4 regions of the Cytobacillus sp. Hz8 genome follow, and region 1 is predicted to be linked to each of the others. Evidence: riboswitches for the same ligand, from Rfam matches in the RefSeq annotation. Region 1 holds a riboswitch; each other region holds the start of a gene.
The links. Region 1 has a riboswitch for cyclic di-GMP ahead of ACE38V_RS01460 (anti-repressor SinI family protein). Riboswitches for the same ligand answer to the same signal wherever they lie in the genome.

Region 1 (7,812 bases):
TACTGCTTCAATATCAAGGGTTTCTTTTTCACATGGTACTGCAAGTTTTACGTTTACTTTCATATTATGTAAACTGTTTTCAGGTAATACAGAACGGATACCAGGCATAGAATTATAATGAATGGCATTTTTCACAGCCCGAATAGCTGCTTTGGTAATATCTTGACCATGAACATCGATTCCCATCCCAGTTTCGATAAACATTATTTTTTCCATCATTCTTCACTTTCCTTTCTTGAAAATCCTTCATATCTTATTTTATCTCTTTTTTTGTCTTTTTGGGAATTTGATATCATCTCACTTTTTGGAAATAGATAGTTTCAGAAATGCTATCATATATTGGAACATTAATTATAATGGATTATTTTGGGAATGAAGGTTTTCTGGGTAATGGATTAATTCCCCTTTTTATCGTTAATTTAATGCACTCAAAGACTCTGTTTATCTTCGGAGTGAGATCCCGGTTTGTCATGATTGTGATTAATAGGTATAAATTAATTGAAGAGGAATTCTGAAGACCTATCGATATTCATTAAATTTCGGTATTTTTAGGAATGAAAGAGGTTTTTCTTTTCATTATTCTTTGAAATTACCCCTTTTGTATACCAACTTGGACAATGATATGCTTATAGTATATTTCATAATAGAATAAGGAGAAGAGAACTCATGGGAAAATTCTACATAACCGATGCGTTTTGGGAGCTGTTTCCACATGCTGAAATTGCCGTTATTGTGGCAAAGGGGATTACCAATAGTGAAGTATTAGTGGAAAATGTAAGACCAGATATTATTGAACTCTTGGAAAATAGCAACAAAGAAGCAAAACGGTTCTTAACTGAGGATGTTTTTAGTAATAATCAGGTGATATCTGTATGGCGCAAGGCTTATCAGAAATTTAAAACAAAGAAAGGCGCGAGATCTTCCATAGAGTCATTACTCAAACGAATTGAAAAAGGGCGAGAAGTCGGCACGATTAATCCTTTAGTAGACATCTATAACTCTGTTTCCCTTACCTATGGACTACCATGTGGAGGGGAGGATATCGACACTTTCAAGGGAGATTTGCTCTTAACAAAAGCAGATGGGGATGAACTTTTCTTAGCATTAGGCGATGAAGAGTTCGATCATGCTTTGCCCAGTGAAATCATTTATAAAGATGAAGAAGGGGCAGTCTGCCGTTGTTGGAATTGGCGTGATGGGCAGCGAACAATGTTAACAGAGGATACGGTTAATGCTTTTTTAATTATTGAATCAGTCGATCCCAAAAGAAGTTCTGATTTAAAAGAGGCAGCCGAAAAACTTTCGGGGCTTACTAGTCAATTTCTTGGAGGTCAATGTAGCATTACCTATATGGATAAAGATAACCGACAATTGTTATTAAAGTAATGCTTTTTTTCAGGGAGGAAAATAGATGCAAAATATTTTTCTAAAAAGAATCTACGAACCATATGAGCAATCAGACGGTTTGAGAATATTGATTGATCGGCTCTGGCCACGAGGAATATCAAAGGAAGCAGCCAATTTAGACGAGTGGGTAAAGGAAGCAGCTCCGAGTAGTGAATTACGAAAATGGTTCTGTCATAAGCCAGAGCTTTTTGAGGAATTTAAAGCTCACTATCAAAATGAATTACGGACTAACCCATTGCAAAAAAAGGCAGTAGAGCAAATTATCGGAGAGGCAAGAGAGGGGAGAGTAACGCTCTTGTATGGAGCTAAGGATCCAATCTATAATCATGCAGTGGTCCTGCTAGATTGTATAAAAAAATCAATTCGTTGAGACACGAATTGATTTTTTTAGTCTTTTCTGAAATGACCAACGACTTCCAGCGTCTTGGTGATATTGACAAACGCATGCGGATCCGTCTTTTTGATGGTATGTTTCGTTTCATTTAATTCATATTTCGTGATAACAGTTGTTAAAATTTTTTTTGGCTTATGGGTGTATGCCCCTTCTGCATCATAAACTGTGATTCCTCTTGCATGTAAATGGATAAGAGCATCAGTAAGCTCTTTCGATTTCTCTGTAACAATAGTTACTGTTAATTTGTTTTGTGTTGTATACACCATATCGACCGCGCGACCAGCTACATAAATCGCGATAATCGTATATAATGTGATATTCCAGCCAAACACAATACCAGAAATGCCAACCACAAGTAGATTCATCCATATATTTAAATGGCCAACTTGAAAGTTTTTTCTTTTGGCGAGAATTAGACTGACGATGTCTGTTCCCCCTGTTGAACCACCAATGCGAATGATAATTCCAACAGCAATTCCATAAAGGGCTCCCCCAATGATTGAAGAAAGAAGAATATCATTGCTAATAGAACGGATTGGAATAAACTTCAGACTAAAAGATAAAACAAGAACAGCATATATCGTTAAAACAATAAATCTTTTTCCTAAATATTTTATTCCCAGAATAAAAAGGGGAATATTGATGAGTAAAACGACTAACCCAGTGTTGATATGGATAAAATGATGTATAAAAAAAGCGATGCCCGTAGCCCCTCCGGATGCAAGTTTGTGAGGGATTAAAAAAGAATTATAGGCAAATCCAAAAAGAATTGAACATAAGCCAATTACGATTAAATGATAGATATATCGAAACAAAGTATGAACACCTCGACAATTTTTTCCAAACTCAAGTGCAAATCAAATACGGCTAAAAAGTGAAAATACAGTATTTTAATACAAAGGGTTCTAAAGATAATCTTGGATTTTTAGTTTTCCCATTTATATATGTAAAATGAGTAAGTTCATAAAAAAATTAGTTTGAAGCAAACTCCCTTTGAACTTTATCATAAATATTCCAATCCTCCATCATATTTATTATCAATCTCTTAATATCTTTTATTCTATTTTCTCCGCAGCTCTCCTTATTTAATAATTGGCACAATGCGATTAAATCCAGCAGTTTCGCTTGCTGTAACCATTCTTTCGTTAGAACTCTGCCATTATTTTGATAACTCTTTATAAAAGGATACCAAAAATCCGTTATCGGAATTTTTTCATACCTCAACATATTTCCTATATCAATTAAAGGCGAGCCGCATAAAGTATATTCCCAATCTAGGATAGCAGGTAGGTTAATATGAATGATTTCAGCTAAATTCTTATCCCACTCTTAACGGACAGTAAGACTCCCACTTCAAGATTCTGAGAATACGAAGAAGATAAGTGGGAGATCAACTGTCCGTATAGGTCCGACGACGGACAGGATGTCCTAGTCAGGCGAAGCCACAGGACGTGGCGTTATGAGCGTGATAAGTGAAATAAGATTTTTCTTTGGGCTTCAGCCCTTAGAAAAATCAATCAGGCTCTGCGTGACTAACCATCAGTGGGGGATGAATGGCAGACTAAAAGCGCGACGTCAATCGCAACGTCTGCACTAGCACGTCCTGTGCGTCGAAAACCCCCACTGATGGAAGTTTCACTTTATGAGTTTGCATAGCGATTTAAAGTTTATTTCGATTTTTACTTTAACACATTCCTGCCATCGTTACCTTAATTTTAGGATTAACTACATATATACCGTAACAATTCCATTAAATCGAATACAAAAGTTCGCAATATATTTTTAGGTTTAAAGAATTTCGTTATTGCACAAAGTTATATTTTTTATTCTTATATTCAGTAACAATCATGCTAAAAGCGTACAAACATTGGTAGGGTAAAGAAAAAGAGCTAATAACTTGAAAAAAGGAAATTATTGAAATATATAGAATATATAAACATAATTCTGTTCTGATAATTAATTGAATCAATCAATTAGGTTAGGAGATGCCAAGCTATTTAAATGAATATTATGTTTCTATCGATGTTTATAATCCTTACGACTTTGGGGATTTACTTAAGAAGGAAAAATAAAGAAAGTCGATTGGTGTTATGGGCAACACTTATCTCAATTTGTGGTGGGTTTACTGGGTTGCAGATTATTCTAGAAAAAGAAGTTCTACCAATTATCATTATCCATGGGAGCCATCAAATGGTACATGTGTGGACTATAATAGTAGGAATCTTAAATCTGATTATAAATATATTCCCCTATTATGGCATTCTCATCTTCTTCTTGTTTTACAATGGATATTTTCTTTATAACAAATGGATAATGGTCGTTTTGAGCTTTCCTATATGGATTTCCCTATTTTTCTTCTCAGATTTATCGAGTAATGAATTGGATGAGGTTTCAATTGCATCTTGGGGAGCTATTTATTTGATAATAACAGGATGTTTAGCGCTTCGACCGATTATTCTTAGTAATGATCGATCAGAAAGAATGTATCATAGTTCTGTTTCCCTCATATTTCTTGTGCCTTTAATTTGCTTGAATGTGTTTCATTTTACACCTGATCCCTATAGTGATCAGGTTTTGAAAATGATTCCTTTCATCTGTATTGGGAGTTTTCTTTTTGTTTTTCTTTTGTTTTTGCGAGGAACTTTCATAGGGGTGAAGAGAAAGTCAATACAGACTGTTAATATAGGGACAGCCGTTATCCATCATTCTTTGAAGAATTCAATAGCCAAGATTAAGCTGGTTGCTCTTAATATTAGAAAAAGCATAGAACTTCAACATTATTTGGAAGTTGAAGAGGAGATCGGACAACTTCTTAAAACCTATGATGAAATGATGGGTACGATGACTAAAATTTCACATGCAGTTTCAGATAAGCTGAAAATTAATCCGCAGGAACATGATTTATCAGACATACTTGATGAAGTAGTGGAAGTGATAGAAAGTGTTCCAAACATGAAAGTGGAAAAACATTACTTTCCTTATCAGGTGTTTGTCGACCGACAGTGTTTTATCGAATGCTTAGTAAATATATGCAATAATGCGGTGGAAGCAATGGAGGATGGAGGAGTTATTCGGATTGAACTAGAGTTAAGGAGAAGAGTGTTCATTCTTGCTATTAGTGACACGGGGAAGGGAATGAATCCGTTACAATTGCAAAATATGTTTGAACCCTTCTATTCAACAAAACATCAAATGGGGACTAATTTTGGTTTAGGTATGTATCATGTTAAGAAGGTTATAGAGGCACATAAAGGTAAAGTATTCGTAAAAAGCAAATTGGGAGAAGGTACAACAATACAAATTATGTTAAAAAGATGGGATTTGGAGAAATGAACGAGGATATTAAGGTCATGATAGTTGATGATGATCCTGACTGGAGAATGGGGTTACAACGTTATTTTTCGGGGTATAAGCAAATTAATCTAATTTTCTGTGCAGCAACCATTGAGGAGTGTTTTACTTTTTTACATAAAGAACCGATTGACATTGTGCTTATGGATATTATGTTAAGTCATTCATGTGGTTCAGGACTTGATGCAGCCTTAGACATCGCTATTCAATTTCCAAATGTGAAAGTCATTATGCTTAGTTCTGTAGATCAAAATGATGAGATTTTTAACGAAGCTTTTTTAAATGGGGCTTATGAATATGTGTACAAACATGATTTCAATCAATTACCAGAAATCATGATAAGATCCATGGAAAACGAGCCCCATAAATTTGGCGAGAGACTACGGAAGCTCGTTTATGAGAAAAAGAAAAGCTTGCTTAGTGAGGGAGATAAAGAACTTTTAATTATGATATTGGAAGGAAAGACACAAGTAGAGATTTCTCAAGAATTTTGTGTCAGCTTGGCTGCTATAAAAAAGAGAACAGGGAGAATTATGAAAAAGTTCGACTGGCAACGTTCAAGTAAGGAGTTAGCTGAAAAATGTCGCAAATGGGGATTATTTTAATTCAAAAGTATATTTTGTTTAATTTCTGTTTTTCGACATGTTTGGTTCATTATACCTTTATTATGCTATTTATTATAATCTGATGGTAGACATAAAATTGTATACTTTTGGAATTGAGTCAATTGCAATATAATTTAAATATAGTTAGATAATTCTGTTATATTAATGAAATGCTTTTTTCTACCGAAAATTATAATTAGTTCCATAAATTAAAAGAGTTCATTTCATTGCTCAGTAAAGGGCAAACTAATTGAAAGATTGGGGCGCAAAATCACAGGTCTAAGGTACGAATGGTATACTATGACGGCTGGGTTGCCTGAAATACAATCAGTATTTTGGGAGGAATTAAGTGTTGAAAGCAAATAATCATAATGATGACCTAGATGTTGAGTGGGTACAGCTAATTCAAGAAGCAAAGCGACTTGGATTAACAAAAGAAGATATTATTCTCTTTTTAAAGAAGAAGAGGGAAGACAGGAATGGTTTCATAAATCATAAATTTACATAAATTAGTTCTTTAGGTATTTCTTAAATGAAATTAGTTTAAGAAATGCTCCTTTATTATGTATATTTAATATTCAATAGAAGCTGTATCTGAGAAAAAAACTAGAGTATTTACTATTCCTACAGAAGTCAAAATATCACAGCTTGAAAATCAAAAAGAATTATAAATCACGGGTCTTACTATTAATTAAATCATAGAAAAAATTTTATTATTTTATAGATTAATGGAGTCTAATATGAATTTAGTTTATAGAGGTTTAATTATATTTGCGGTATTTTATAATTTTTGATTATTTTAGAAATAATACATTTAATTGGGTGGGAAATATTTTACAATCTGTGTTTATCTTTACTTTTTATTTGTTGCTTACATGGCTATTGGACAGCAATGGAAATAAAAAAGCATAAAAAACTTCGATCAAAAATGATTGGAGCTTTTTTATGTTTAAATACAACAATTTTCATATAAGCAAGTTGCAACTGATAATTAAGCTGTTTATTTTTTCAGGAATAAAGTACTTCTAGCAATACTATTTATAATAATATTCTAATAGAAAAAAATGAATGATTTTTTCTTTAAGGTCATACTCTTCGTTTGAATGTTATGATGAACATATATAGAGAATAAAAAGTAGAGGTACCTGAATCTATGAATGAGACGAAAAAGAATAAAGCGGATAGCTGGTATTGGAAGGCTGAGAAAAAAGCGAGCAATTACTTTAAATTACTTCAGAAACAAGCGTTAGAAAAGACATATGTCACAAAGCTCACAAAGGATATCCAATCATGGAGAAAGTTCCATATTCATCCACCCTTCATTTCTTTATTTTCATCGAAGAAAGGATATTCAGATTATCAGGATTATATACGTTGGTTAGATTCAAAAGGAAAATTAGATCAGTATTTAGATCGGAGCATTTCTTATATTTATATGAGGGATTTAGGGAAAGCCCTCCACTCTAAGGAAACACAGGAAAGGATACAGAGTATAGTCGATGCTTTAAAAAGCCACTTACTAAATAATCAAGTGAATAGCAATGAAACATTTAACTTGGCGAGGCTGTATCGGTTTACGGAGAGGGAAGGAATAGAATCAACCCTGATTTGGGTGATGAATAAATTAAGAAAGGTCACTACGCATTTTCCAAAAGAAATGGATGCTCTTCATGCTGAAAGGAAACTGATTAAAATTATTGCAGGGGTTTTTATGCATCAATGGGAGGAGATGGACAATCATATTTCTCCTCAAGAACGGACTAAGAAATTGGATAGAGCGATAAGGCTTGGCTATTCTTATGGCTTAACCTACCCCTTTATTGATGATCTCCTTGATGCCAAAATCCTAACTTCAAAGGAGGAGAGTCAATATACGGAAATGATTCGGACAACCTTAATATCAGGGACTGTGCCGAATTTAGGAGTATGGACGGGAAAAAATAAAGAGTTTATTCAATTTATTCATGCTGAGCTACGTCAGGCTTTTGAATACATTAAGTCTCAACAGCCAAAAGAAGCTCAAGAGCAGTTTTTTGAACAGGCCTATGTTTTTTT
Region 2 (7,812 bases), on a different contig from region 1:
TAATTCTGAAGCTGCCTTTTCCGTTTGATCTGCCAAAATGTAGTGAAAATAATCCGTATAATTGGTAAAATTCAGTTTTTGTAATACCTGAAATAACCGGCCTTCTACAATCACTCTCTTTTTTTCTTTTAAATGGATACCATAGTTTTGCTTTATAAATTCGGCAAGCTGTTTAAATTCTTTATCTGTAATACTAATCATTTCTTCACCACCTATACATAGGAAGAGAGAGTCTTTAGACCCTCTCCTTTTTTATCCCACTCTTAACGGACAGTCAAACTCCCACTTTAAGATTCTGAGAATACGAAGAAGATAAGTGGGTGATCAACTGTCCGTAAAGGTCCGATAAGTTCATCTAACCATAAGTGGGGGATGAATGACAGACTAAAAGCGCGATGTCAATCGCAACGTCTGCACTAACACGTCCTGTGCGTCTAAACCCCCCACTGATGGAAGTTTCACTTTATTCTATTAATATTTCCCGAATTCGTTGTCGCTTAACACAATTCTTCTTTGACTTGATGCAGCTTCTTCCGCATAAGAGTTTTCAACTTGGTGTTTTGAATGATTCGACATTTGGTTGATCAAATTCATTACATCTGGATTCAATCCATTCATTCTGTCAAACGAACCCGCATTGCTAGTATTTCTCAGCTTAAATTGGCTAACCTTAGCTCTCAGTAATTCTGCTTGACTTGACAATTCTTCACTTGCAGAAGCACCTTCTTCTGATGTAGCAGAATTAGCCTGTACAACTTGAGATACTTGAAGTATACCTTGATTGATTTGACTGATTCCTGCTGCCTGTTCGTTCGAAGCAGTGGAAATACCATTCACAAGATCAGCAACTTTTGCAACACCTTCAACAATCTTTTCTAAAGCTGCTGCCGTTTCATTTGCAATTTCCATTCCGCCTTCTACTTTTCTAATTGACCCTTCGATCATATCGGTCGTTTCCTTTGCAGCATTGGCCGATCTTGCTGCCAAGTTGCGTACCTCTTCAGCAACAACCGCAAATCCCTTGCCATGTTGTCCGGCCCTTGCTGCTTCAACTGCGGCATTAAGTGCTAAGATATTCGTTTGAAAAGCAATTTCATCAATAACTTTAATAATCTTTGAAATACTTTCAGAAGCCACATTAATATCATCCATGGCTCTTAACATTTCATTCATTTGAGAATTTCCTTCTACTGCATGCATTTTTGCCATCATAGCTAATCTATTTGCCTCGTTAGCATTGTCTGCATTTAATCTTGTTTGTGAAGAGATTTCTTCTACCGATGCCGTCAATTCTTCAATCGAACTTGCTTGTTCAGTAGCGCCCTGTGATAGGGAAATACTAGATTCTGACACTTGACTTGAACCGGATGCCACCTGTGCAGCTGCTGTATTTACTTCGTGCATGACTTGATTTAGGTTGTCACACATCTTACGGAATGCATTTGCTAAAGCTCCGATTTCGTCTTTCATTTTTATATTAATTTCCACATCAAGATCTCCAGCTGCAATTTGTTCAGCTGCTTGAACAATTTGTTCTATTGGCTTACTAATCATCCGAGAAATGAAAAATCCAAGTAAAATGGCAACTAAAACAGCCATAATGACTACAACAATGACAGTTGTTATCGTTTTGTTTGTTTCCGCAGATAGATTAGCAGATTTCTTATCTCCATTTTCTCGTTTTGTCTTAAATAATTGATCAATATCTTTGCTTGCTTCCTTGTAGGAAGAAGTGCCTTCTGATATCAGAACCCTGTAGGCTTCTTCCATCTTATTTGCACTTGCAAGACTAATAACTTTATCTAATGTACCATTATATTGATCAAGAGCGTTTATTAAAGAATTATAGCTGTCACGAGTTTTTGCAGGAACACTAGTTTCAAATGCTTTTAGATCTTGCTCCATCTTCATTTGATTCTCTTCAATTTTCTTTTTATATGCCTCTACTTCCTTTGCATCCTTTGATAATACCATATCCCTTACTGTTGCACGGATATCTTGAAACTCAATGGCTGCTTTCCCTATATCACCTGTAGAAATCCCGTAATTTACATATATATCTGTATAATCCTTATCAATATTTCTCATATTAATAATTCCAACCGTACCTATTACAGCAGCTATCAGTGCTACAATTAAGAACGCTATAAGCAACTTTCGACCAATTTTCATATTATAAAACCAATTCATGACTGAATCCTCCTGTTTGTTTAAATATGAAGCAATTGTTCTGAAACTTCATCGTGTAGTAGCTTGTCACAATTTAATAACAGTTTGACTTCACTTCCAACCTTCCCAATTCCCATTACATACTTATTTGAACCCTGATTTATTTCTGGCGGTAACACAATTTCCTCCGGTGCAATCGTCAAAACCTCTGAAACACTGTCAACTATGAGGCCGATTGATAATTCCTTCACATCGATAACGATAATACAAGTTCGATCATTATATTCTCTAAAATCCTTTTTAAATCGTAATCGAACATCCATAACTGGAATGATTTTCCCTCTTAGATTGATGATTCCACGAATATAATCTGGTACCTCTGGAACTTCGGTAATTTGCTGGATTCCAATAATTTCGGTAACGTGTTTGATATCGATACCATAAAATTCATTTTCCAAGACAAAGGTCAAAAACTTATCTACTTGATTGTCTTCCTCATATTCTTCATGTTGTAAAACATTTGACATGTTCTTCTCACCCTTCGTTAATTATCTAGTAGTACCTTTTATCCCACTCTTAACGGACAGTAAGACTCCCGCTTCAAGATTATGAGAATACGAAGAAGATAAGTGGGAGATCAACTGTCCGTAAAGGTCCGACGACGGACAGGAGGTCCTAGTCAGGCGAAGCCACAGGACGTGGCGTTATGAGCGCGATAAGTGAAATAAGATTTTTCTTTGGGCTTCAGCCCTTAGAAAAATCAATCAGGCTCTGCGTGTCTAACCATCAGTGGGGGATGGATGACAGACTCTAAAAGCGCGACGTCCTGTGCGTCGAAAACCCCCACTGATGGAAGTTTCACTTTATGAGTCCTGAAATATCAAGGATAAGGCTAATGCTACCATCACCAAGTAAGGTGCATCCTGTAATGCCTTTCACCTGACTTATTTTTTTTATATAATCTGGCAATGATTTAACAACGACCTGCTGTTGACCAAGAAGTTCATCTGCAAAAAGGCATACATACTTGCCTTCTTGTTCTGCCATAATCAAAACACCTTCGTCTAGGTTCGTTACATCTCCTCGAATACCGTAGCACTCATGTAATCGAAGAATAGGATAGCATTGTCCTCTAACCATAATCATCTCATTTCCCTCAGGGTCAGTGATGATATCCCCTTTTGCTGGACGGAACGATTCTTTAATGGCTGTTGTTGGCAAAGTATAACGTGACTTTCCTACTCTTATATTCATGCCGTCAATAATAGCAAGTGTAAGGGGAATTCGTATGATGATTGTGGTTCCTTTGTCAATCTCGCTATCTATTGTCACAGTACCGCCTACCGTCCCAATGTTTTTTGTGACGACATCCATTCCAACACCACGGCCACTGAATTCAGTGATTTGATCCTTTGTAGAGAATCCCGGTAAGAAGATAAGATTATAGATTTCCCGATCGCTCATTTCGCTTTCATTTTTATGAAGCAAATGATTCTCTTTTGCTCTATTGATGAGTTTTTCTTTATTTAGTCCCCGACCATCATCTCTCACAAAAATTAACACTTCATTTCCAGCATTTTTTGCCTTAAGTGTCAGTGTTCCTAACTTCGGTTTTCCTTTTTCCATTCTTTCTTTACAACTTTCAATCCCATGGTCAAGCGAGTTGCGAACAATGTGCATGAGCGGATCTGAGATGTGTTCAATAATATTTTTATCCACCTCAGTATCTTCACCAATGAGTTCTAACTGCACTTCCTTTTGAAGCTTTTTACTCATATCTCTTACGATGCGATTCATTTTTTGGAAAGTATTCGTTAATGGTACCATTCGTATTGACATTACTTTATCTTGGATTTCATCTGTAATCTTCTTTAAATGCCTTGCTGCTTTCGTAAATTGTTCTAGTTCAAGACCGACTAGATCAGGATTTTGAGTCACCATCGATTCTGCAATGACGAGCTCTCCTACTAAATCCATAAGTTCATCCAGTTTCAAAACATTAACGCTTAAAAAACTCGACTGATAGGCTGCATTCCTACCATTTCCCTTAATTGAACTATTTTTTTGGGGGGATTCGCCTACTGACATCTCTGATACAGGGCTCATTATAGTTTTATCTATTTCCTTTAATTCAAGAGACTGTACATAGGAAACTTGACTAAACAACTCTTCCATTTCCTCATATATCTTGTCTGTATGAATAAAAAGATGAAGTCCATTTTGGCGAATCAAATCGACAGTATCAAAATTTGTCTCCAAATCTTCTGGTGTAAATGTCAGTTCGTGAATTTCTTCCTTTAATTGGTGAATGATTTGGAATGCACGTACATCTTCCATTCCCCCACAATCCTCTAAGCGAACTGTAGCAACATACTCTTTTAATGCAGAAGAATTACTAGTTTGTTCTTTATCAATATTAGTGACATGAGTAGAATCCTGTTCGCTTAATTGATCATGATAAGCACTTCTTAATTTCAAACTTTTCAAAAAATTATTTGCTTGTTCTATTATCTGTGTAGAATCTCCGTCTACAGGGTCACAGTGCTTTACTTTCTCTATCTCAACCTTTATAAAATCCACTCCATCAAGCATGAGGTCCGTAAGCTGAGTATGATCCTCGATTCTCATCTTTTCCTCACGAAGAAGAGAAAATAAGTCCTCAAGTACATGAGCTAGTGATGCAATATTGTTAAACGACATCATACTGGATGAACCCTTAATCGTATGCATGATACGAAAAATATCATTTATCATTTCTGTTGAATATACGCCTGCCTCTTCGCACTTCAAAATCACTTCTTCAAGTTGTTCTAGCATCTGCGAAGATTCAAAAATATAAATCTCTAAAATAGAATCATCCACAAATTGATCCGACATATATCTCCCCTCCGATTCATGTTTTTTATTTCTCCTCAAGATATCGGATAATCAAGAGTAAAAGTATCATATCGTTAAATATTTCCAAGTCATTAAAGAAAAGCGCCAACTCCTTGCTAAGCGGCGTTGGCCTGGAGTTCTCCATCTGAGATAAGGAAACACGAAGAGCCGAAGACGATTCGATGTTGATTTATCGTAAGGCGGAGAGCGAAGGACACTAGGCGCTGGAGCTAGACAATTCTCTAAGTTCAAAGATATAAATTATGACACTAAAAATATGAATAGCCCTTTAAGAAACTTAGCTATTCGATAACCTGTCAACCATAGCAATATTTGCTTTAGGCACATGGCTTTGTGTCCTCAACTTTCGTCGAGTTTGTATCGTAACTTTTTGATTATATTAGTTGATTTTTTGAAAAGCTTACTAGAATTTGATTGAAATCCTCATTTGTTAGGATGTAGGTAAATGGATCTATTCCACATGACAAAAGTCTCATTAGCAGAATGATATAATTATCATATATTTATTCCTAATATTAACTTTAATGTTGAATATGTCTAATATGATTAATAACTTTCACCCACCGTCTAGTACCACTGATGTATACTTATTGTTCCAAATGAAACAAGATTTGCACCAATTAGTGCATACTTGCAAACTTGAATTTTTATTAGAACTATTTTACTATATATTTTTTTACCTAGATTTAATCGGAGGTTATAAAAATGGAGGTTTTTGTGGCAAAACAACCGATTTTCACAAAGAATCAAGAACTTTTTGCTTATGAATTACTGTATCGGAGCAATCGAGTAAATACATTTCCCGAAATCAATGGCGATGAGGCCACAACAGAAGTCATTATTAATAGTTTTTTAAATATTGGTATTGATGAACTTATGAATAGTAAGCCATGTTTTATTAATTTTACTGAGAAATTGCTTCAATTAAAACTTCCAACTTATTTCAGACCACATGAGATTGTTGTAGAAATTTTAGAGACAGTTGAGTTCAATCAGGAGATTTTAGATATATGTAAAGAACTAAAGGAATTAGGATATCGAATTGCTCTTGATGATTTTATCTTGAATAAAAACAATCCATTTTCCTATCAAATAATACAATTTGCCGATATTATTAAGGTTGATTTTATGCAAACTACAGAAGAAATGAGGCGACCTATAGAAGAACTAGGTTTAAAATCAAATATTAAATTACTCGCTGAAAAAATAGAAACTGAGTATGAATTTATTGCTGCGAAAAATAGAGGCTACGACTATTTCCAAGGTTATTTTTTTTCAAAACCCATCATATTGGCTACACATGATATACCTAGTTATTTTCATTCTTATTTTGAAATTCTAACTCATTTATCACAAGACGAGCCAAATATCGATCTTATTACCCAATTAATAGAACAAAATTTATCATTATCGTACAAACTTCTTAAGTTAGTTAATTCACAGGCATTCCGTCCAAAACATAAAATTAACTCCATTCGACAAGCTATCGTACTTCTAGGACTTATAGAAATAAAAAAATGGATCTATATACTAGCTTTTAGAGAACAATCAAAAGCAAAAATTGGTCTATCGAATGAATTAATTAGCCTGAGCTTCACAAGAGCAAAAATGTGTGAGTACTTTGCTTTTCAAAAAAATAAAAAATTAGAAGCCCCTTCCTATTTTATGACAGGTATGTTTTCCTTAATCGATACATTGCTGGGCATTCCAATTGAGAAGATTTTAAGTGATTTACCTCTTCATGAAAATATTTGTGATGCCTTAAAAGGGGTTACTAATCCTATGAGAGATGCTCTAGATTTATGTATTTATATTGAAATAGGCGATTGGCAAAATGTTAGTGAGAGATGTAATGAATTAGAAGTTGATGGAATCGAATTCCTTCGATACTATAACGAAGCAATCAATTGGGCTAATAAAATTATGAAATTTGAAATTAAAAGTAACTAGATAATTAATATGAACTTTAACTCGGATAAAGGATTTTATTTGTCTATGTCTAATATAGTTCATACTTAATATTGAAGATATTTATCAAGCAATCAATTGTTAAGAACATCCTTTCATTCATTTGATGAACCTCGTGTGATCAAGGTGATAGAAGTAGAGATAATAAAAACCCATATTGACGAATCTATTTTACTGGAAGGAAAAAAAATTATATTGATCCTGAAAAACGGAAGCCTCTTATCATGAACTTCTGTGACTTTTTTAATTTAGGAGATAAAATACACCCTTTCCAGCTAGCAAAACCATTTATTTCTCAATATGACAATGATTAAAAAGATGAAGACTGTATCTCTTGAAGTGTTAGCGAAAAATACAGTAATAAAGGCAAGACCGATTTAAAAAATCAGACTTGCCTTTTTTTCCTTGACTAACTATGTTGTTGTCTTCTGAGCCTATCTCCCATAATTAAATTCGGCCAAATTAAATTTGGAGCTTTATCAAACCGATAAAGCTCCTTTTTCTTTTAAAATAATGTTCTAACTGGAGTATTAAACATACCCGCATTATTTTTAGCAAAAAACTAAATGGCCGCTTTCATACGTCTTTATCTAAAGTTACTTCTATTCTCAACTTTACCACTATTTGTGGTACGTTTCACCGCACCCATTTTAAGAGCAGTTTTTTCATTTTTACTTTCGTCTAGTTCTAACCATTCGGTGAGCAATTTCATATAGGTTCTTATTTGTTTTACCATTATAAATTCTATAAAGATTAGTATTTGGATACACCTGTTTT
Region 3 (7,812 bases), on a different contig from region 1:
TTTTATGCCTTATATTTATGAAAATGTCGGTGGTTTAACGAATACACAAGCAAATCTCTTACAAGCATTTTTATGGGGCTTAACCGTTTTAACCACCTACGTAGTCTTTATGAAACTTGCAGACAAATATAGCCGTCGTTTCCTATTCGGATTAGGAGCGGTCATGGGTGTTGCCGCTTGGTTAATCTTAACCTTCGCCGGAATGAATTGGTTCTCCCTATTCGCATTCGTCATCCTTTGGGGAAGCGCAGCCGGCTTTGGCGCTCAAGCATTCTATGGGCTATGGGCAAGCGAATTGTTCCCAACCAGATATCGCGCAGGCGCACAAGGTCTTATGTACTTCTTAGTCCGTTTCGGTATCGCCATTTGGTCATTCCTATTACCAACAGTCATGGACTCACTAGGATTTAAAGTTGCTGGTATTGTGATGATCACCTTCCTTGTCATTCATAGTATCATCGGAATTCTCTTAGCGCCAAATACAAAAGGCAAGACATTAAAAGAAATTGAAGAAGAGCGCTTTGGATCAAATGGTGAGCCCGAGAAAATGGTAGCCGGGGAGTAAGGATATGTCCTTTGAAATAAGGATGGGAAAGTAAGGGAGATCGTGCCCTTGCTTTCTTTTTGATTGGTCGTTTTTACGAGTAAAAAGGGCGATTGTAAATAAATTGGCTGTTTTCGCGAACAAAATCCACGATAATCAGGTTCATTCCCTTTTTTGACCAAATTTCAAAACAATTAAGTCCAATTCAAAAGCCCTCCGTAAAAAATTAAAATGAATTCAGTTCGAAAAAACAACAAGCTTTGCTAAAACAGCGTTTCATAAAGAATTGCACATCAAAAGTTGCACACGCTATCGAATCCCCCAAAACAAAAAAAGACAAAGACCGAAGCCAATGTCCTTTTTCATGATGACATCACTTGCCCGCCATTTACATGCAGTGTTTGCCCGGTGACGAATCGGGAATCATCTGAGGCGAGGTAAACGAAAGTGGGGGCTATTTCAAATGGCTGGCCTTGGCGATCCATGGGATTTCCAGCAAGGGTGACTTGGTCTGGAGAAAAGCTTGATGGAATAAGCGGGGTCCAAAATCGTCCAGGGGCAATCGCATTGACACGAATTCCATCCTTTACAAGATTATTGGCGAGAGCTCGCGTGAAGCCAACAATGGCGGCTTTAGTTGCAGTGTAATCAATCAACTGATCATTTCCGTAGAACGCGACGACCGAGGCTGTATTAATAATTGAGCTGCCGGCTTTGAGATAAGGGAGTGCGGCACGTGTGGTGTAAAAATGAGAGTAGATATTCACCTTGAAGGTATCATCAAACTGCTCATCACTTATGTCAAGCAGGCTTAGCTGGTGGAACTGGATACCTACATGATTACAGAGAATCTCAAGATGACCAAAGGTTTGCCCGGTTTTTTCAACGATATGAATACATTGTTCTTTTTCCCGTAAGTCACCAGGCAATAATAAGCATCTTTGCCCGAACTCTTCAATCCGATTTTTCGTTCGGTTGGCGTCCTCATGTTCATCTAAATAGGCAATTGCGACATCAGCGCCCTCCTTGGCAAAAGCAATCGCAGCGGCTGCTCCCATGCCACTATCCCCACCAGTTATGAGTGCAACCTTTCCGCGAAGCTTCTCTGTTCCCTGATAATGAGGATTTTCTATAATTGGTCTTGGAACCATCACCCCTTCGACACCAGGCTGACGCAGCTGTCTCTGCTCAGGAACAGTGATGGCAACATCTTCATATATCGTAATTTTTCCGTAATTCGGATGCATCGGGTACTCTTGATAATCTCGATCCTGCTGATTATTTTCATTCACTTCGGACATACGATCATCCTCCTCGTAAATTTCCTCTTGGTTACAGTATGTGAATATTCGAATAGGGTGCCTGGCACCTTAAATACTAAGTATGAATAAAGTAAGGTGATAAGGAGGTAAGAAGAATGCAGAATTACGAATATTATAGCCCTGAAGTTCATGCATTATTAATGAATTACTCGAATGAAAAGGTGGCGGTTTTATACAACTCCAATCCTCAGCCGTTTTTGCTCCCCACGATTGGAAAAAGGCCGCCGTTTTATTGTCACCCGAAATATGAACAATATTATCCGGTTATTTAAGTATGGGGTCACCACTCGCTTGGGTGGTGTTTTTTTATGAAATTTAACTCAAAAAATAAAAAGGAAGACCTAGCATTTATAGAAATGTGCATTTCATGCGGAGAGGGTATGCTCGCAGGATCTAAGAGAAAAAAGCGACAAGCATCATCCATTCTATTGGATTCCGCTTGCCGCTTTTTTCTTATGAGTTCACTGCTTCAGTGGAATTATCTGTTCCATTATCGATTGACGTTCCATCATCCGGAGTGGTTATCCCCGTTTCAGGTGTGGTTGTCCCTGTTTCAGGAGTAGTTGTTCCAGATTCCGGAGTCGTAGTCCCTGTATCTGGTGTTGTTCCTGTCTCAGGAGTTGTTGTTTCCGGAGTAGAAGCTTGTTTTGCAAGAAGCTTCACTCTTTCGATTTCATCTGCCGCCAATGTTTGAAGCTCTTTTGATTTTGCTGCTAGGGCATCAAACTCTGCAGTAGAAGATTTATATTTTTTCTTATAGCTGGAAAGCTGTTTATCAATAGCTTTTAGCTTGTTGATTTCTGCTTTCAGCTTACCTTTGTAGCTATTGTATTTGGAATTAGCAAGTGATTTGGATAAATCCTTTTCAGCTGTTCCTTCATCGTTCACTTGAAAATAGGTATTGATTGATTTGGTAATTTTCTGAATACTTGTTTCAGAAGTAATTAATCGTTTTTCTACTGATTTACCAACCTTTGATTGAATCTTAACCTTTTTCTTTTCTACTTGCTTGCTGCTTGCTTCGTTCTTCTTTTGGTCACCCGTAGTTTTGTGAGATTGCGTTACTTTCACCGGCTGTTTGCCATGGTCAACCGATTTGGCACTTGCAATAGAGGTTGTCCCCAAGATTAAAGATAGGGCAAAAGCACTTGATAAAATTTTGTAACCTTTTGTCGATTTCATTACCTTTCCTCCTTTTTGGTAACGGCAGCTGGCTGGCATAGGAAGTTCCCTTAGCCCCATAGCTTTGTGACACCAGATTTCCCTGATTGTACCTTTTAGACACTCATCATACTCTATCTTTTTTGTCGAGAAAAGGGATAAAAGACCCATAAATTTTAAGGAAAAATGACTATTAACTCACTTTTTCTATTGCCTAAACCTACCATAAAAAAACTCCCCACGAGTATTCCCTTTTATGATAAAATTATCTAAATATAGTAACGATCTTATCGTCAGAATATTCAATATTTCGGATGTGGATTATATGAAAGGTAAGAAATTGAATCAAGTAATGATTACAAGCTTTAATCGTATTTTAACTGATATTGAAAGAGTGAACTTCTCTGCCAACCATCCTGAACTGATCCATTTGAAAGAGAAAACAGAAGCGGCAGGAATTGATGGCATACATGAGCTGGGAGAGCGTGTCGTTTCGATTAATCAGAAAATAGAATCTCTCAATTGGATGAATAATCACCTGCGAATTTTAGCAGACTTCGCTCAAGCCTGTGCAAAGACCTTAAATGAAGATGTTCTGCTAAGGAAGGCCTATGAGCTTGTATCGCTCGTTATGCCCACTGATGCTTTTTACTTCGCGCTATATAATGAACAAGAACAACTCATCCATATTCCTTTCTTAGTCGATGAAGGGACTGAATACAGACCGAACCCTTTACAAGTTGATAATAGCAACATGACCTCAAGAGTAATCAAAAGCAGAAAAACCCTTCATACAACAACTCAAAAAGATTTAGGTCCCGATTATGCAGTGGTAGGTCGAGATGTCAGTAATACCTGTATTTTTGTCCCATTAATTATTGATGACCAGGTAAAGGGAGTCATCTCTGCTCAATGTCATGAGGAGTTCGCCTATCGGAAAGAGCATGAAGAACTGCTTCTCATTATTGGCAATCAAGTCTTAAGCTCCATTGAAACGGCAAGATTATATAAAAAAATATATGAAATGTCGTTAATGGATGAAATGACGGGACTAGGAAATTTCCGTGCATTTCATAAAGATTTTTCCATGGCTTTGCAACAAGACACACCGCTTGCCTTAATCATGATCGATTCAGATAATTTAAAAGAGATCAATGATCATTTTGGGCATGAAGCAGGAGACAACTATTTAATCGAGTTAGCTCAAGGAATGAAAAGTTTATGTGATGAGGATATTAAAGGCTATCGTTATGCTGGAGATGAATTTATGCTAATCGTGGCCAATTCTTCTCTAGAAAAAATTAATCACCTTATTAAGCAATTGGAAGAATATTTATGCAATCATGGAGTTTCTGTTTCTGGAAAAGAGATTAAAGTATCCTTTAGCGCTGGGGCGTCAAATTATCCTAAGGACGGAAGAACCGAAGAAGTGTTGAAAAGAAAGGCAGATAAGGCTCTGTATAGATCAAAAAGCCTAGGAAGAAATGTTCAGCTAGTTCTTTATGCCGAAAATGAATAGACGGATTGGAAAAAGTGATATTTGTAGAAAAATAGAGAAACAATAGTATATAATGAGAAAAAACGTATATTTATAACATCAAAGATTATAGGAGAGAAAAGTACTATAATTGGAGGAGAAAAGATGAAAAAAGGGATCGTTCTATTATTTTCTTTCTTGTTTCTATTTGGCATTTCATCTCATGCCTTTGCAGCAGAAAACAAGGATACTGAACAAGCACTCAAATTAATAGAAAAAACAAACGCAAATATTGATAAGGAAATCGACAAAACCGTGGAAAAAGCAAACAAGCTACAAAACCTCTATTTCCATCAGATTTTATTAGTTAAAGGTTCTGATCAAATTTATTCATTGAGATTAGAACAAACGAAATTAGAAAATCAACTTTTAAACACAACAGATGAACAAAAAGCAGCTGAACTCAGAGCAAGCATAGAGTCCATCGATAAAAAAGTCGCAGAAGTGGAAAGCAAGCTAAGCGAACAATCATCCTACTTCGCCAAAGTAACAGCTCAATTCAATCAAGATCTAAACCAACTCATTGCGGACCTAGATGCAAAAACCAAACAAATGACAGCTGAAACCATCCAAAAAGCAGCTGAACTCGGAGTAACAGCCGCTTGCGATTGGAAGCTTGTGAAGATTGCGCATAAGTGGATTTGGATTGATCCGATCGCTATAGTCGGAAGTTAAATGCTAGCTGCTTTTGAGACAACATAAGGAGAATAAATCCGTGAGTGGGTTAAATTTATTCAAAAGAGGCACGAATATAGATATAGTACGTCAATTTTCCAACGAACTCAGTCTTCTTGGTCGGGAAAATGGTGTGGATATTATGTATCAAACTGTTTTTAAAGACAAAATGTTTTACGTATATCCTAGTGAGGATCCTGAAACATATGAGTTTGTTTATATTTTAAGCGGTGAAATTGAGTATGAAGGAAACGGGGAAAAGCAAATCCTTAAGGCTCACGATTATTTTACAGTAAAAGGTTTAAAAAGTCCTGAGTTTTTTAAAGCCAAAACAGATGTCACATATTTATGGATTATCACTGAACCGACCTTTCATCAACTAAGTGAAGATCACAGAAATTTAAATGATTTGATTAAAAAAGTAGAATCGAGGGATCGATATACTTTCAATCATAGTGAACGAGTGGCGGTATATTCCATGAAGGTGGCAAAAAAATTAAAATTGGATACGGCGACTGCTAATAAATTAAACAGGGCTGCTGAACTTCACGATATCGGAAAGATCAATGTACCTGTAGAAATTTTAAATAAACCAGGCAAGTTGACAAAAGACGAATTTGATTTAATCAAAAAACATCCTGGCGATGGAGCAGACATGGTGAGAAAGACAAGTTATAGCTATTTAGCAGAGATAATCGAGCAGCATCATGAACGAATCGATGGCTCAGGTTACCCATTTGGACTAAAAGGCAATGAGATTACTTTAGAAGCAAAGATTATTGCCGTCTGCGATACTTATGACGCTATGACTGATGATCGTGCCTATCGAAAAGCACTTTCCCCTCAATTCGCAATAGATGAACTTAATCGTCTGTCTGGAATTCAATATGAACCAAAAGTCGTCCAAACTTTTGAAGAAGTATTAAAAGAAGAAGGTATTATAAACTAGGATAGATGAGTGAATAATTCATATATTTTTTAAGCCTTGTAGAGTTGCTATTCTGCAGGGCTATTATTGTACCCAAAACTCTCTCGGCCTCAGGTCGTAGAAGGAATTCATTCTGAGGAACAATGATTTCTGTCTGTTTATTTATTACAATAGCATTATAAGGTAAGACAGAAATTTAAGAAGAAAGTGGGTCATTCCTTTGAAGAAGATATTAGTGATTTTTTTCATATTAATTGGCACATATATTGTGTTTCAATTTGTCAGTAATCACACCCTAAATCCCTTCTGGGGAGGAAAAGCCGAAGCGACAGTAAGCAACCACATTGATCTTATTGATGTGCAAGCATTCGGGGCGAAAACAAGCATTATTCCTGATAACCGAGACAGTGTGAAAGCCGATTTAGATGGAAAAGGGAAAGTGGTCGTGAAAAAAATGGGCGACAAAATCCAAGTAACTTACAAACGTCCATGGTTCCAATGGTTTTCCTTCTTTGGCAGCACGAAGTTAACGGTTTATATCCCTAAAGATTTCCAGAAAGATATGCATGTCCAATTAGGCTCCGGTCAATTGACATTCTCAGGTCAATCAAAGAATCATCCAATGACATTCGATGACTTTAAATTAGATATGGGTTCAGGTAGCGTCACCCTCAATAACCTAAATGTAGCTGAATTTTCACATAACGGTTCATCCGGTAGTCTTGTCGTGAACCATCTTGATTCTGAAAAAAGTGATATCGACGTGAGCTCAGGAAGCGTTCGCCTAAATCATTTCACAGGAGAATTAAAAGGCGATTTATCCTCTGGGCAAATGAATGTACAAATGGACAAATTAACTGATTCTGTTAATATTCATGCGAGCTCAGGCTCCATCAAACTAGATTTACCTGACAAAGCCGACTTTACCATCGACGGCAAAGCAAGCTCTGGCAATATCTCATGTGATTTTCCATTAAAGAATGAAAAAATCGAAAATCACCGCTTCCATGGAGAGTACGGATCTGGAAAGCATGCTGTTAACATCACCGTCTCAAGCGGAAACGTGAAAGTTTATTAATTTTCCTTATACCTAGTTCCCGATTTTACATGGGGGCTAGGTATTTTTGTGCATTTTCTCTCTTAATGATGGGTGCTTAGGTATCAGATGAGGGGCATGTGCCATGTTTTCTCGCGAAAAAAGAAATTTATTCGCGAAAATCCAAGGTTTATTCGCGATTTTCAAAATTTATTCGCGAAAATAGCCAATTTATTCGCGAACGCCTTTTTTATTCGCGACCTCGGAAAAATACTCGCGAAAAAGATGAAATACTCGCGAAAAATTCAGGTTGTTCGCGAAAAGAAGAATTTGCTCGCGAAAATATTAAAATATTTGCGAAAAGAAATCATCACGTTCCCTTCGATAAATGCTCAAACCCTGATATACGCAAAAAGCACAACACGGCCCCATTAAAATACTCGAGAAAAAACTTAATAAACCACCCAATTTATCCCACCAAGATGAAATCCCCGCCAATCTATACTATAATTAAAAGCATGCAAATGAGCTGTTTCAATCTAAGGAGGTGACGAAATGACAAGCACATCATGGAGCCTGTCACATACTGCAGCGTCTCATGCAAAGCCT
Region 4 (7,812 bases), on a different contig from region 1:
GAATATGTATGAAGAATTAAAGGAAATCTATGAGCTTGTTATGAGAAAGAATACGTTTAGTCCAAATGAAATGCAAGCTTTAGCAGAAGAACTTGGAAATCTTAGAAAATAAAGTGAAACTTCCATCAGTGGGGATTTTCGACGCACAGGACGTACTAGTGCAGACGTTGTGATTGACGTCGCGCATTTAGTCTGCCATTCATCCCCCACTGATGGTTAGTCACGCAGAGCCTGATTGATTTTTCTAAGGGCTGAAGCCCAAAGAAAAATCTTATTTCACTTATCGGACCTTTACGGACAGTTGATCTCCCACTTATCTTCTTCGTATTCTCAGAATCTTGAAGTGGGAGTCTTACTGTCCGTTAAGAGTGGGATAAACAATGAAATGAATATCAATGAGAAAAGTCCGCATATATTTGCGGACTTTTCTCATAATCACTCATCACTCGTCATGTCCGTTTCTCGATCCATCACCTTTGAAATCAGCAAAGTAAGATGATTAGCAAGAGAAATCTCTTCTTCAGTATCGAGATAACGAATATATGGTCTTTGAAGATTATCGACAATTCTTGTGACAATGGCTTTGCGATTATTATTCAGTATCACGCCTGTCCCTGGTATATACAATGGAATCCCCTGTATAAAATGCTGCACCAGATCTGGTGCAAAGATAGAGCCGCTTTTTGTCATAATATATTCCATAGCAACATGCGGTGGGAGGCCTTCCTTTGAAATGGAATTTTCATAGATGTTCGCTATCGCACATATTTGCGCAAATAAATGAATTTGTTCCCCTATTAGACCTCTTGGCGTTCCAGATCCATCAACCGCCTCATGATGCTGAAAGCTGACATGAGCAGACAATAAATTAATTTCACGAATTCTGCGCAGGAATTCAAAGCCAACTCGCGGATGATCTTCCTCAACATCTGTTAATAATTTTCCAATATCATGTAACAATGCACCGAAGGCCAGATCCTTTAATTGAAGTTGATGAATATTCATTTTTTTTGCAAGCATTAATGAGATTAGGGCTACATTGACCGCATGCGCATACATTCTAAGTTCTTCCGCAAGTGAGCTTGAAGGCACTAAAAACAAAGCTTTTCTCTTTCCCACCTCATCTACAAGGTGAACCACAAGCCTATGGAGCTCCCGTAACGGCAGCTCCCCCTTCGTTGCTACACTTTTAAAAGCGGCTTCAATTATCTCAATTGCATCCATCCATGTTGGAACATCCACCATTTCTTCCATCGTAATTCCATATGAGACAGCATCTTCAACGAATAAATAGCGGATATCCATCGCTTTCAATCGATCTAAATAAATCGGATGAATTTGCCTGCCCGCAGCAAGCAATACCCTTCTATATTTATCAAAAACGGGTCGTGCTAACTGCATTAGCTTAGGATTATATTCTTCAATAGTTATTAATCTCATTTGTGACTCCTCTTCATTCAATAAAAGAAAATCAAAATAGCGGAAATTCTTTTGATTTTCTTCCTAAACCTATTTTATCCTTCATACAGTTAGCCAAAAGTCGCCATTTTATTGTTCCGTTAGGATGACCGGACCTTCTTTGGTAATCGCGATCGTATGTTCATACTGTGCAGAATTCTTTCCATCAATGGTTCTTGCTGTCCATCCGTTATCATCCATTTTGGATTGATATCTTCCCACATTGACCATTGGTTCAATCGTAAAGACCATTCCTTCTTTTATTCTTGGGCCTTTTCCCGGAAGTCCATAATGTGGCACATCTGGTTTTTCATGGATCACCGCTCCAATTCCATGTCCAATAAAATCACGTACCACCGAAAACCCTTCGCCTTCTACATAGGTTTGAATCGCATGTCCGATATCCCCAATACGATTTCCAACCTGCGCTTGTTCAATTCCTTTATATAAAGCATTCTTTGTTACGTCTAGTAAAGTTTTCGCTTCTTCTGAAACCTCACCAACTGCATAAGACCAAGCAGAATCAGCTAGGGCTCCATTCAAATTTACGACCATATCAACAGTAACAATATCCCCTTCTTTTAATGACTGTTTTCGAGGAAAGCCATGACAAATTTCATCATTAACGCTTGCACATGTCGCATACTTGTAGCCATTATAGCCTTTTTGCTCTGGTGTAGCACCGTGTTCAGCCAAAAAATGATCAACAAATTGGTCAATTTCCCAGGTAGTGACTCCTGGTTTTATCAATTTGGCTATTTCTCTATGACATGCCGCTAATAGCTCTCCTGCCTCTTTCATTTTCTCTATTTCACGATCAGATTTTAATACAATCATTTTGACTCCTGCCTTTCCTACCATCTAAATAAAATGACTTATTCGTTCATCTCTCATATATATATTATCGTTGATGGAGGAGATTATCAAAAAAATTGTCACTCTGCATAAAGAACCCCTGGTAAAGAAGGGTTTGACATGAATTCACCATCAAATCACATATTTATCATTCCAATAGAATAAATTCACAAACTTTTGATAACTATTCAAACAAAAGAGTTTACAATTATGATAAAATTTTTAATATCTTGTTCTAAATATAAAACATTTTAACAAAATTTGTTATATTTAAGTTAACATTATTAATAAGGTGAGTGAACGTAAATGATTGGTGAACGTGTGAAAAATCTCCGCCTTGAAAAGAAAATGTCCATGACCGAATTAGCTGAACAAGCGGGAGTTGCAAAATCCTATTTAAGTTCTCTAGAAAGAAACTTACAAACAAATCCTTCCATCCAGTTCCTTGAAAAAATTGCTGCTGTTCTTAAGGTTCCAGTTGACCAATTAATTCATGAAAAGCCCGATGAAGAGGAATTGGATTCTGAATGGATAAGAATTGTAAAGGAAGCCATGGATTCGGGGGTTACAAAAGAGCAATTTCGTGAATACCTGGAGTTTAATAAATGGAGAATGAAAAATCAATAATGAAAAGACCTGTTCAATTCAGGTCTTTTTGAATTCCATATCAAAATTTTACTTAAATATAAAACCCTAATACAATATTTATTTTTAGATTCATCTCAACTGGTCTTAAACCATTTCATCCTCTTTATTTTTTCTTAAAAAAGAAAGAATCTCATCTTTATTCATCCCAAGCTTTTTCGCCTCAAATATTAATTCTACCCACTCGAAATCCAACTCTTCGGTGGAAATACTCTTATTCATCACTCTTCTCCCCCAAAAATACTTATCGTATTTCAGATAATCCAGCCATCATAGCATCCATGATCTCAAGTCATGTACCTTAGACCTGTGACTTTGCGTCCTAATTTTTCAATTAGTTTGCCCTTTTCTGAGACTTCAAGTATAGATTTTTTGTGCTATTCCTAAATCATAATCGGTTTTAAATAAAAAATGTGTAACTACTTGTCATCCTTCTTTTGCTTTTCATTGATTATTTCCAACATTCCCCGTCAATCCTCTACATTTAAGGAATTTATTTCCTCTAACCATTATGCAGTCGACATAAAACAATGTCGAATTATATCGTGATTAATTTGTCAATATTTATTTTGACAAATTTGTGAATATTATTTGTCAATTCTGTGACGTTTCGCATATAATAATAACAAGAATTGATTTGGAAATTTTTATCTATTCTGGTAGGAGGGATATGAATGACGTTTTTTCATGTTTTAAATTTTGTTGTCCCGATCGGTTTTATTGCATTTGCTGGATTTATGCTTGATCGTATGTGTAAACCAAATGAAAAAAATCAAAATACTGAATGAAATTTTTGGAAACGCTTTCTATTTATTTTAAAAGAGGATGATTAACCATCACCCTCTTTTAAGCATTTTCTTTATACACAGGAGCCATTACTTTTACATATTCCTGATTTCCATAATGGAAAAAGAGGACACTTCCAAAGGTAATAATAGCAATGATAATAAATAGCAACGAGCCACCGGTATGACTCAACAAATATCCTCCAAGAATAGGACCAAGAAAATGTCCAATTTTCCGAAATTGTCCTGCCCCAAAATAGGTTCCTCTTAACTGTTCTTCAGCTAATTGATCAATTAAAAGACTATTAGAAGGGAATACAAGAATCTCTCCTAAAGTTAAAATCAGAATTGCTACAACCGCCGTAACCCAGCCTGAAACAAAGCTAAAGCTGAATAATCCAAGTGCCATCAAGATCGCTCCAGCCATCATCACCTGCATAGGTCGAAATTTTTCAGCTAAATGACTGATTGGCATTTGCAGAACAACAACCGTTACGGCATTTATGGATAACAATGCGGAATAAATAAATACTCCGTTTTGAATGCTGCTTCCTAAATACTGTGGCAATGTTGATTCTATTTGGGCATAGCCCGCATTGATTAATATGACACCTAATATTAAATAGCGAAGAGCTTTATCCTTTCGAATAATCAAAAAGGCATCGGCTATGCGCACTTGATGCTTACTTTGATTGTGATTTGAGATTTTTAACTGCTTCATAATAATCGTAAGGACAATGGCATAGATAAGATACATCGTTCCGGTAATGAGAAATGTTGATTTTGCCGAGGTTGAGGCTAGGTATGCACCTAATAACGGACCTACAGATGCACCAATATTAATAGCTGTATATCGCATCGAATAGGCCTTCATACGTTTTTTTGTCTCTGTTAAATCCGCCATCAGAGCTTGGGATGTTGGCTCAAAGAATGAATTACAGAGTCCGTTTAAAGCATTTAATAGGATAAATACGATGGGATCCTTCGCTATCATAAAACCATAGAATACGAATGCCCAGACAAATAGAGCGGATAGCATAATCGGTTTTCTTCCGAAACGATCGGATAAATGCCCACCAATAAAGCCCCCTATAGTAGCCATTAATGGGCTCATCCCAACTGTTAAGCCAATGACAATGGGATGCAAATGCAAATTCTTTGATAAGTAGATGGATAGAAATGGTAGCGTCATAAAGGAAGCCCCTCTTGCTAACACCGTTCCGATTAACAATACCCAGACAATCGGATGAAATTGAGCTACATAGTTTTTTATTCGATTCATCTTATGCCTCCTCTTTAGATTGACCTCAGAATAATACCAAATATTTCTTGATTAACAAAATATTTTGACTTGTTTGTTTTATCATAAAAAAACAGGCTATCCTCCAAAGTGTCCCATCCTATAATGGTATAAGAACACAGTGGATGTAGATAACCTGTTTTACTGTTGAGTATTTGTGCTAGCACCCTTTGGTAAAATAAGAATTTCTACCCTTCTATTCTTTGCTCTTCCCTTTGCTGTTTTATTGGAAGCAATAGGTTGAAATTCTCCAAAGCCCTTCGCACTAAACAATTGAGGATCAAGCTTATCATTTTCTAAAACAATTTTCATGAAGTTAACGGCACGCATGACGCTGAGTTCCCAGTTTGAATCATACTTTGAATTACTAATGGGAATGTTATCAGTATGCCCGCTTATGATGACACTCCGTGGAATATCCATAACTAAAAGATCAGATATTTCCTTCGCCATCTTAATATCCTGTTTCCTGACTTCCGCGCTCCCTGATGCAAATAATACATTGCTGCGAATTGAAACTAACAATCCTTCACCGGATAATGAAGTCGCCAGTTTATTCTCCAGATGATTTTTTTCTATATAATTATTAACTCTTCGTTGAACCTCGCTCAAAGACTGTTGTTCCGATTGCTGTTGCTTATTCTTGTCGCCCTCCTTATTATCATTCTCTCCTTTATCCTGATACTCATCAAGAGATTGAGAATTCTTTTGGGGCATTGGACTTGGAAAATCCATAATTCCCGTTCCCGAAGAAAAGACCTGATTAAAAGCAGAAGAAATTTCCTGGAATTTTTGCGCATCAACTGAACTTGAGGCAAACAAAACGATAAACAGGGCTAAAAGAAGCGTAAGCAAGTCGGCATATGGAAGCAGCCAATCTTCACCTAAATGCTCATCATGGTCGTCCTTTTTCTTTTTCTTTCTACTCATCCTTCTTCACTTCACCTTCTTCAAGGAATTTTTTCCTTTCATTTGCAGGTAAGTAAGAAGCAAGTTTTTGCTCAATAACCCTTGGAGCTTCTCCTTCAAGAATGGACAAAATGCCTTCAATCATCATATGTTTAATTTTTGCTTCCTGCTTTGATTTTCTTTTTAATTTATTAGCAAATGGATGCCAAAGTACATATCCAGTGAAAATACCGAGTAATGTTGCTATAAACGCAGCGCTGATGGCATGTCCTAAAGTATCTGTGTCTGCCATATTTCCTAATGCAGCGATTAACCCAACAACTGCTCCAAGTACTCCAAGTGTTGGTGCATAAGTTCCAGCTTGAGAAAAAATCAAGGCACCCGATTGATGTCTTTCTTCCATTGCATCTATTTCTTCTGTCAACACATCCCGAATATAGTCAGCACTTTGGCCATCAACGGCAAGGGACAAGCCATTTTTTAAAAACTCATCTTCAATTTCATTTGTTTTCACTTCTAACGCAAGCAAGCCTTCCTTTCTTGCAAGCTGAGCCCAATCTGAAAACATTTTAATTAGTTCTGTAGTAGGAATTAATTTTTGTTCTTTAAAGACAATGGCAAATAGTTTTGGCACCTTTTTAATTTCATTCGTTGGAAAAGCAATTGTTACGGCAGCGGCAGTCCCCGCTATAATAATTAGAATCGCAGCTGGATTTGTCACAACAACAGTTGGACTAACCCCTTTTAAAAACATCCCATATCCAATTCCTATTAGAGCTAAAATAATACCAATTATCGAAGTTTTATCCATATATAGTCACCTATCTCTACTTTTGAAGTTTAAGGAAATTATCACTCTATTACTTTATAATAGTCTATCATTTGAAAGGTTTTCAATGATTAATAGACTTCTTATTATTTATTTCGACAAAAATCTATAAATATTGAAGCATTATTTTACATTTTATTTTGGCATTTCGACCAAATTCCCCCTTCAATTGAACAAAAAGTGGTAATTTGCCTCAACCAAAAAGGAATACATAGAAAATTTCTTTTTTGAAAAAATAAAAAAGTGAAAGGAGCGTGTGAACATGGGTCGCGGTAAGCATCTGAATCACAAGAAAAAAAGTCACCCAGGTGAGTTCCCCCAAAATACTCTTGTTGAACGCCATACCACGGAAGCACAAGAAGATGAAGAATTACTCGTCACTCAAGAAGCTTTTAAAAATCGAATAAACGAAGAGTAGCATGATCTCCTAATGAAGGCTGACCCTCTCGATATGGTTAGCCTTTCTCTTCTTTATAAGATTGACTAACTTTTTGAATTGAAACCTTTTTCTCCGCTACTCGTAGATTAATCATTCAAAAAATAGAGGAGGATTTTCTATGGTTATTACGACCACTTCTACATTGCAAGGCAAGGAGATTGAACGATATATTAGTGTAGTTTCCGGAGAAGCTATTATGGGAGCCAATGTTGTCAGAGATTTCCTAGCAAGTGTAACCGATATAATTGGCGGTCGCAGCAGTGCGTATGAAAATAAATTAGCAGAAGGACGAGAAATTGCCCTTCGAGAAATGCAAGACAAGGCAAGCAGACTAGGAGCAAATGCCGTAATCGGTGTAGATTTAGACTTTGAGACCCTTCGCGAAGGCATGATGATGTGTATTGCAACAGGAACTGCAGTATATGTAAAGGATTTGTAGGATATTTGGAAGAGGCAGACTTTTTAGACTGTCTCTTTTTGATTCTTTGCGTATTGTTATATAAAAAATTGCGTAAGTTTTCTTATCTATTTATTCGTGATTTCTCCCTGATACTCGCGTGTTCACCCTTTATTCCACAACTTCGCTTCGTTG

Region 2: linked by a shared signal. The riboswitch ahead of ACE38V_RS06285 (chemotaxis protein CheW) and the one ahead of ACE38V_RS01460 (anti-repressor SinI family protein) in region 1 are both predicted to bind cyclic di-GMP.
Region 3: linked by a shared signal. The riboswitch ahead of ACE38V_RS20325 (hypothetical protein) and the one ahead of ACE38V_RS01460 (anti-repressor SinI family protein) in region 1 are both predicted to bind cyclic di-GMP.
Region 4: linked by a shared signal. The riboswitch ahead of sinI (DNA-binding anti-repressor SinI) and the one ahead of ACE38V_RS01460 (anti-repressor SinI family protein) in region 1 are both predicted to bind cyclic di-GMP.

What each region holds. Positions count from the first base shown of each region.
Region 1 is NZ_JBHKFI010000001.1:278,322-286,133, forward strand. It holds gene ACE38V_RS01425 (Lin0512 family protein) at 1-216, opposite strand, end outside; gene ACE38V_RS01430 (B3/B4 domain-containing protein) at 667-1,386, shown strand; gene ACE38V_RS01435 (DUF488 domain-containing protein) at 1,412-1,777, shown strand; gene ACE38V_RS01440 (YitT family protein) at 1,795-2,616, opposite strand; gene ACE38V_RS01445 (hypothetical protein) at 2,774-3,025, opposite strand; gene ACE38V_RS01450 (sensor histidine kinase) at 4,454-5,134, shown strand; gene ACE38V_RS01455 (response regulator transcription factor) at 5,131-5,757, shown strand; cyclic di-GMP riboswitch class I at 5,988-6,077, shown strand; gene ACE38V_RS01460 (anti-repressor SinI family protein) at 6,107-6,265, shown strand; gene ACE38V_RS01465 (polyprenyl synthetase family protein) at 6,911-7,812, shown strand, end outside.
Region 2 is NZ_JBHKFI010000003.1:249,272-257,083, forward strand. It holds gene ACE38V_RS06270 (CheR family methyltransferase) at 1-201, opposite strand, end outside; gene ACE38V_RS06275 (methyl-accepting chemotaxis protein) at 472-2,190, opposite strand; gene ACE38V_RS06280 (chemotaxis protein CheW) at 2,211-2,696, opposite strand; gene ACE38V_RS06285 (chemotaxis protein CheW) at 3,028-5,046, opposite strand; cyclic di-GMP riboswitch class I at 5,352-5,437, opposite strand; gene ACE38V_RS06290 (EAL and HDOD domain-containing protein) at 5,773-7,017, shown strand.
Region 3 is NZ_JBHKFI010000023.1:11,113-18,924, forward strand. It holds gene ACE38V_RS20310 (MFS transporter) at 1-565, shown strand, start outside; gene ACE38V_RS20315 (SDR family oxidoreductase) at 907-1,845, opposite strand; gene ACE38V_RS20320 (hypothetical protein) at 1,962-2,138, shown strand; gene ACE38V_RS20325 (hypothetical protein) at 2,320-3,048, opposite strand; cyclic di-GMP riboswitch class I at 3,069-3,151, opposite strand; gene ACE38V_RS20330 (sensor domain-containing diguanylate cyclase) at 3,353-4,546, shown strand; gene ACE38V_RS20335 (hypothetical protein) at 4,670-5,239, shown strand; gene ACE38V_RS20340 (HD domain-containing phosphohydrolase) at 5,280-6,188, shown strand; gene liaG (LiaG family protein) at 6,388-7,245, shown strand.
Region 4 is NZ_JBHKFI010000013.1:99,561-107,372, forward strand. It holds gene ACE38V_RS15820 (DUF1128 domain-containing protein) at 1-112, shown strand, start outside; gene ACE38V_RS15825 (HD-GYP domain-containing protein) at 436-1,440, opposite strand; gene map (type I methionyl aminopeptidase) at 1,549-2,295, opposite strand; gene ACE38V_RS15835 (helix-turn-helix domain-containing protein) at 2,620-2,940, shown strand; gene sinI (DNA-binding anti-repressor SinI) at 3,046-3,180, opposite strand; cyclic di-GMP riboswitch class I at 3,213-3,312, opposite strand; gene ACE38V_RS15845 (MDR family MFS transporter) at 3,805-5,025, opposite strand; gene motB (flagellar motor protein MotB) at 5,185-5,973, opposite strand; gene motA (flagellar motor stator protein MotA) at 5,966-6,763, opposite strand; gene ACE38V_RS15860 (hypothetical protein) at 7,044-7,199, shown strand; gene ACE38V_RS15865 (YbjQ family protein) at 7,339-7,659, shown strand.